DNA from 2 places in the Streptomyces krungchingensis genome. Region 2 is predicted to be linked to the other one. Evidence: riboswitches for the same ligand, from Rfam matches in the RefSeq annotation. Region 2 holds a riboswitch; the other holds the start of a gene.
The links. A riboswitch is a leader RNA that binds a small molecule or an ion and turns the genes downstream of it on or off. The one in region 2 is predicted to bind glycine.
Positions count from the first base shown of each region.

Region 1 (3,469 bases), 4.9 Mb from region 2:
GACCGCGCGGAGTCGTCGCCACCGCGTCGTACGAGGCCCGGGTCTTCGGTGTCCACTCGGCGATGCCCATGGCCCAGGCCCGCCGCCTCGCACCGAACGCCGCGTATCTCGTGCCCCGCTTCGGCCTCTACAAGGAGGTCAGCGAGCAGGTGATGGCGCTGCTGCGGGCCCTGTCGCCCCTGGTGGAGCCGCTGAGCCTGGACGAGGCCTTCGTGGACCTGGAAGCGGGAGACGCGGCCTGGGACGAGGGCTCCGCACGGCGCGCCGGGGTGAAGCTGCGCGCGGACATCCGTGCCGTCACCGGACTCACGGGCTCGGTGGGCCTCGCCGCGTCCAAGATGCTCGCGAAGATCGCCTCCGAGCAGGCCAAGCCCGACGGACTGGTCCTGATAGAGCCCGGCACCGAGCGCGCGCTGCTGGGGCCGATGTCGGTGCGGACGCTGCCCGGCGTGGGCCCCGCGACCGGAGACCATCTGCGGCGGGCCGGGATCACCACGGTCGAGGAGATCGCCGAGGCCGGCGAGGACGAGCTCGTACGGCTGCTGGGGAAGGCGCACGGACACGCGCTGTACGCGATGGCGCTGGCGCACGACGAGCGGCCCGTGGTCGCCGAGCGGGAGACGAAGTCCGTCTCGGTCGAAGACACCTATGACGTGGACATCCACGACCGGATGCGGGTCGGTCTGGAGGTGCAGCGGCTCGCCGACCGCTGCGTGCAGCGGCTGCGCGGGGCGGGGCTGTCGGGGCGGACCATCGTTTTGAAGGTGCGGAGGTACGACTTCTCGACGCTCACCCGGTCCGAGACGCTGCGGGGGCCCACGGACGATCCGGCGGTCGTGCGGGAGGCCGCCGCGCGGCTCCTGGAGGCCGTGGACACGACCGGTGGGGTGCGGCTGCTGGGGGTCGGGGTCTCGGGGCTCGCCGACTACACGCAGGAGGACCTGTTCGCGCAGGCGCAGGCCCATGCCGCGGCGGAGGAGCCCCCCGGCCAGGCGCACCCCGCAGACGAGGGGTCGCGCGAGTCCGGGGCGTCACCGGACGCGCCCGCCGAGCGCCGGTGGCCCGCCGGGCACGACGTGCGGCATGCCGAGCACGGGCACGGCTGGGTCCAGGGCAGCGGCCTGGGGCGGGTCACGGTGCGGTTCGAGACGCCCTACTCCGCGCCGGGGCGGGTCAAGACGTTCCGGACCGACGACCCCGGGCTGGAGCCGGCCGATCCGCTGCCCCTGGTCGCTCCGGTGGTTTCCCCGGACGCGTTGGAGCATCCGGGTCAGGGCTCGTCCGAGCCCGCGACCTTGCCGAAGTCACGGTCCGGCGGAGGCGGGGAGGGGGCCGCCACGTCGAGTCCGTAGTGGTGGTAGAGCTGGAGCTCCTGCTCGGGCGAGAGGTGCCGGCCCACGCCGAAGTCGGGAGCGTCCTTGATCAGGGCCCGGTCGAAGGGGATGCGCAGGGCCCCTTCCACGAGTTCACTGGGCTCCAGAGGCACGAAAGCGTCCCTGCTGAAGAGGCCTGTGCGTATGGCCGCCCACTCCGGAACACCGGTCGCGTCGTCGAGGTACACCTCGTCGATCGTGCCGATCTTGGTGCCATTGCGGTCGAACGCCTTGCGGCCGATCAGGTTGCGCGGATCGATGTCGGTCTGCACGTGCCCTCCACTTGGTCGCAACTCATCCGTAAGCACTACAAAAGAGCACATTCAGGCAGGCGGCCACTCGAAGGATCGTGTCTTGTCCTCGCTGGTAGGCTGACAGCGGCTGCTGACCCCGTGCGGGAGAGTCCTCCAGACTTCATCGGAGGCGCCGAAGGAGCAAATCCTCCCCGGAATCTCTCAGGCTCACGTACCGCACGGACGAGGTCACTCTGGAAAGCAGGGCGGTCGCCGACGGCTTCCGCTCTCACCGACGGTGAAAACCGGCACGTCGGACGGGCCGGTGAAACTCTCAGGTTGAGATGACAGAGGGGGAGGCCGTCGGGGTACCCGTGCCGGGGTGCCCCTCGAAGGTCGCGTCAGACCAGGAGGCCTCCGCAATGACCGTCCACCGCATTCCGCTCTCCGAGCTCGAACAGGGAATCCCCTTCGAGCAGCGCCACATCGGGCCCGACCTCGAGGCCAGGGCCAAGATGCTCGCCCACGTCGGATACGGCTCGCTCGACGATCTGACGGCCGCCGCGGTGCCGGACGTGATCAAGAATGCCGAGGCTCTGAAGCTTCCCGGCGCGCGTACCGAGGCGGAGGTCCTCGCCGAGCTGCGTTCCCTCGCGGACCGCAACGAGGTGCTCGGTTCGATGATCGGCCTCGGTTACTACGGCACGTTCACGCCGCCGGTGATCCTGCGCAATGTCATGGAGAACCCGGCCTGGTACACCGCGTACACGCCGTACCAGCCGGAGATCTCGCAGGGCCGCCTGGAGGCGCTCCTCAACTTCCAGACCGTGGTCGCCGAGCTGACCGGGCTGCCGACCTCGGGCGCCTCGCTGCTCGACGAGGGCACCGCCGCCGCCGAGGCGATGGCGCTGTCCCGGCGCATGGGCAAGAACAAGAAGGGCCTCTTCCTGGTCGACGCGGACGCCCTGCCGCAGACCATCGCCGTCATAGAGACCCGCGCGGAGCCGACCGGCGTCGAGGTCGTCGTCGCCGACCTCAGCGAGGGCATCCCGGCCGAGATCGCCGAGCGCGACATCAACGGCGTGCTGCTCCAGTACCCCGGCGCCTCCGGTGCCGTACGCGACATCAAGGCGGTCGTCGACCAGGCCCACGAGCTCGGCGCGGTGGTCACCGTGGCCGCCGACCTCCTCGCCCTGACCCTGCTCACCTCGCCGGGCGACCTCGGCGCCGACATCGCCGTCGGTACGACGCAGCGTTTCGGTGTGCCGATGGGCTTCGGCGGTCCGCACGCCGGCTACATGGCGGTCCAGGAGAAGTTCGCCCGCAGCCTGCCCGGTCGCCTGGTCGGTGTGTCCGTCGACGCCGACGGACACAAGGCGTACCGCCTCGCCCTGCAGACGCGCGAGCAGCACATCCGCCGGGAGAAGGCCACCAGCAACATCTGCACCGCTCAGGTGCTGCTCGCCGTGATGGCCGGCATGTACGCCGTCTACCACGGCCCCGACGGTCTGCGGACCATCGCGCGACGCACCCACCGCTACGCCACCGTGCTCGCCGCGGGTCTGACGGCGGGCGGAGCCGAGGTCGTGCACGGTGCGTACTTCGACACGCTGACCGTGCGGGTCCCGGGCCGGGCTGCGGAGATCGTCGCCGCCGCCCGCGAGCACGGCGTCAACGTCCACCAGGCGGACGCCGACCACGTGTCGATCTCCTGCGACGAGACCACCACGCGCCGTGAGCTCGGCGCCGTGTGGACCGCGTTCGGTGTCGAGGGCGACGTCGAGGCGCTGGACGCCACCGCCGAGGACACCCTGCCGGTCGCGCTGCTGCGCACCGACGACTACCTCACCCACCCGGTGTTCC
Region 1 covers NZ_JBPUKY010000001.1:2,313,183-2,316,651, reverse strand. Annotated here, with positions in the region: gene ACSYGO_RS10405 (DNA polymerase IV) at 1-1,352, shown strand, start outside; gene ACSYGO_RS10400 (PRC-barrel domain-containing protein) at 1,271-1,645, opposite strand; glycine riboswitch at 1,759-1,854, shown strand; gene gcvP (aminomethyl-transferring glycine dehydrogenase) at 2,029-3,469, shown strand, end outside.
Region 1: linked by a shared signal. The riboswitch ahead of gcvP (aminomethyl-transferring glycine dehydrogenase) and the one ahead of gcvT (glycine cleavage system aminomethyltransferase GcvT) in region 2 are both predicted to bind glycine.

Region 2 (3,469 bases):
CGAGGTTCAGACCCATGATCGTGTCGCCCGGCTTGAGCAGCGCGAACATCGCGGCCGCGTTGGCCTGGGCGCCCGAGTGCGGCTGCACGTTCGCGTGCTCGGCACCGAAGAGCGCCTTGATGCGGTCGATGGCGATCTGCTCGACCACGTCGACGTGCTCGCAGCCGCCGTAGTAGCGGCGGCCGGGGTAGCCCTCGGCGTACTTGTTGGTGAGGACCGAACCCTGGGCCTCCATGACCGCGACCGGAGCGAAGTTCTCCGACGCGATCATCTCCAGGGTGGACTGCTGGCGGTGCAGCTCGGCGTCGACGGCGGCGGCGACGTCCGGGTCCAGTTCGTGAAGGGGCGTGTTCAGAAGCGACATGCGGTGACTCCTCAGCCGGCGGTGAAAGCGGTGTACTCGTCCGCGGACATGAGGTCCTCCGGCTCGTCCGTGACGCGTACCTTGAACAGCCAGCCGCCCTCGAAGGGGGCGGAGTTCACCAGCGACGGGTCGTCCACCACGTCCTGGTTGGCCTCGACGACCTCGCCGGTGACCGGCGCGTAGAGGTCGCTGACCGACTTGGTCGACTCCAGCTCGCCGCAGGACTCGCCCGCGGTCACCGTGTCACCGACCTCCGGAAGCTGGGCGTAGACGACGTCGCCGAGCGCGTTGGCCGCGAACTCGGTGATGCCGACCGTCGAGACGCCGTCCTCGGCGACCGACAGCCACTCGTGCTCCTTGCTGTAGCGCAGCTGCTGGGGGTTGCTCATGGCCTGAATTCTCCTGTACGCGGGGGACTGCTGATGTCGGGGGTACCCCGTGCCCGGACGAAGCCGGGAACGGGGGAGGGGTGGTCATGGGATACGAGACGGCACGCCGGGGCACAGGTCACGCACCAACGCGCGCGGGTACCCCCGCGGCGCTCCCTCGGTCCGCTTCCTTCCGGTGCCCATGGCGCCCGTCGCGCGCCCGGTGCCTACTTCTGGCGCTTGTAGAACGGCAGGGCCACGACCTCGTACGGCTCGTGGCTGCCCCGGATGTCCACGCCGACCCCGGCGGACCCGGGCGCCGCGTGCGCGGCGTCGACGTACGCGATCGCGATCGGCTTGCCCAGCGTCGGGGAGGGGGCGCCCGAGGTGACCTCGCCGATCACCGTGCCGCCGGCGACGACGGTGTACCCGGCGCGCGGCACACGACGGCCCTCGGCGATCAGGCCGACGAGCACCCGCGGAGGGTTCTTCTCGGCCCGCTCGGCGGCGGCCTCCAGGGCCTTGCGCCCCACGAAGTCGCCCTCCTTCTCGAACTTCACGACCCGCCCGAGCCCGGCGTCGAAGGGCGTCAGCGAGGTGGTCAGCTCGTGCCCGTACAGCGGCATGCCGGCCTCCAGGCGCAGCGTGTCGCGGCAGGACAGGCCGCAGGGGACGAGGCCGACGGGGGCGCCCGCCTCGGTCAGTGCCTGCCACAGCCGCTCGGCGTCCGCGGGCGCCACGAACAGCTCGAAGCCGTCCTCACCGGTGTAGCCGGTGCGGGCGATGAGCGCCGGGACGCCGGCCACGGTGCCCGGCAGGCCCGCGTAGTACTTCAGGCCGTCCAGGTCCGCGTCGGTGAGCGACTTGAGGATGCCGGGGGACTCGGGGCCCTGCACGGCGATCAGGGCGTACGCGTCGCGGTCGTCGCGGACCTCGGCGTCGAACCCGTCCGCACGCTCGGTGAGCGCGTCGAGGACCACCTGGGCGTTGGAGGCGTTGGCGACGACCATGTACTCGGTCTCGGCGAGCCGGTAGACGATCAGGTCGTCGAGGATGCCGCCGTCCTCCTGGCAGATCATCGTGTAGCGCGCGCGGCCGACGCCGACGGAGGCGATGTTGCCGACCAGGGCGTAGTTCAGCAGGGCGGCGGCCTGCGGCCCGGTGACGGTGATCTCGCCCATGTGCGAGAGGTCGAACAGACCGGCATTCGTGCGGACGGCGAGGTGCTCGTCGCGCTCGGAGCCGTACCGCAGGGGCATGTCCCAGCCTGCGAAGTCGGTCATCGTCGCGCCGAGCGAGCGATGCAGGGCATCGAGCGCGGTGTGACGGGGTGCGTTGCTGCTCATCGGTGGGGCTCCCAAGGCATGACGGCGAGGTCGTTCCTCCCCATCTGTCATCGGAACCTGAGAGGTTCGCCACGACCCCACGAAACGGTGGTCATGACTTGCACCTTGGGTGGAGCCACTGGTCAGCGGCCCGCTTTTCAGATGTGCCTCGCCCGCGCGGTAACGGGGCCTGAGAGATTCAAGGGAGGGACTTGCTCCTTCGGCGCCCGGGGACTCGTACCCCAGGACTCTCCCGCGCGGATTCAAGCGGCCGGTATGCAGTTGGCGCGCACATCATTGCACGCGCCGTCCGATCGGGGCAGTCCGCATCTGTAACCGGCCTGTGGCAGTCCGAGTACGGAAACGAGAGAGACGACGCATTACCTTCTCTTTACACTCGACGGGGATGGGACTCCACACCCAAGGGGAGGACGATCACGGTGAACAGGACCACGGCGTACGCGACGACCTCGGGAATTGCCCTGCCCAAGCAACCCGGCGCCCCGGCCCGGGAGGCCTGCGGCCCGCTCCCGGCGGCCGTCGTCCGCGACCTCAGGGCCCGCGCCGGGCACAGCCCGCACGGCCTGCTCTTCGGGGCGTCCGACGTCGTGGTGGTCACGGGGCTGCCCGGCAGCGGCAAGTCGACCCTGATGCGCCGTGCCGTCACGGGCCCGCGCATCGACTCCCAGGACACCCGTGACCGCTGGGACGCCGGGATGGCCCGATGGCTGCCGTACGCGGTCTACCGCCCCTTCGTCCGCCTCGCGCACTACGCGGGGCTGCGTCGCGCGCTGCGCTCCGGCGCCGGCGTCGTCGTGCACGACTGCGGCACGCAGGCCTGGGTGCGCCGCTGGCTGGCCCGGGAGGCCCGGCGCCGGGGCGGCTCGCTGCACCTGCTGCTGCTCGACGTCCCGCCCGGCACGGCGCTCCGGGGCCAGCACGACCGGGGCCGCGGTGTCTCGCGCTACGCCTTCGCGCGGCATCGCGGAGCCGTGACCCGGCTGCTGCGCGCCGTGGAGAAGGGCGACCTGCCCGAGGGGTGCGGCTCGGCGGTGCTCATCGACCGTGAGGCGGCGGACGTGCTGCGCCGGATCGACTTCGACGGCCGGGCCGTCACCGGCGCCCACTAATCTTTCCAGCCGGAACAGTGGTTCGAAGCAGGCGGTAGACAGATGGACTTCCCGGCACAGGCGCACCCCCATCCGCACGGCGGATGGCCCGGCAACGAGCTGGAGGAGGTGCTGTCCGCCTCGCTCGGCGTGCCCTCGGCCGGTGCCCGCATCGTCGAGGTCCTCGGCCGCAGCTTCGTCTGGGTGCCCCTGCCGAAAGGCGGCGGTCCGCACAGCGGCCCCCTCGACCTGCCGACGCTGGAGATCGAGGGCCAGGCGTACGTCCCCGTGTTCAGCTCCGAG
Region 2 covers NZ_JBPUKY010000001.1:7,230,407-7,233,875, forward strand. Annotated here, with positions in the region: gene glyA (serine hydroxymethyltransferase) at 1-364, opposite strand, end outside; gene gcvH (glycine cleavage system protein GcvH) at 376-753, opposite strand; gene gcvT (glycine cleavage system aminomethyltransferase GcvT) at 960-2,078, opposite strand; glycine riboswitch at 2,113-2,225, opposite strand; glycine riboswitch at 2,226-2,323, opposite strand; gene ACSYGO_RS31795 (AAA family ATPase) at 2,492-3,187, shown strand; gene ACSYGO_RS31800 (enhanced serine sensitivity protein SseB) at 3,230-3,469, shown strand, end outside.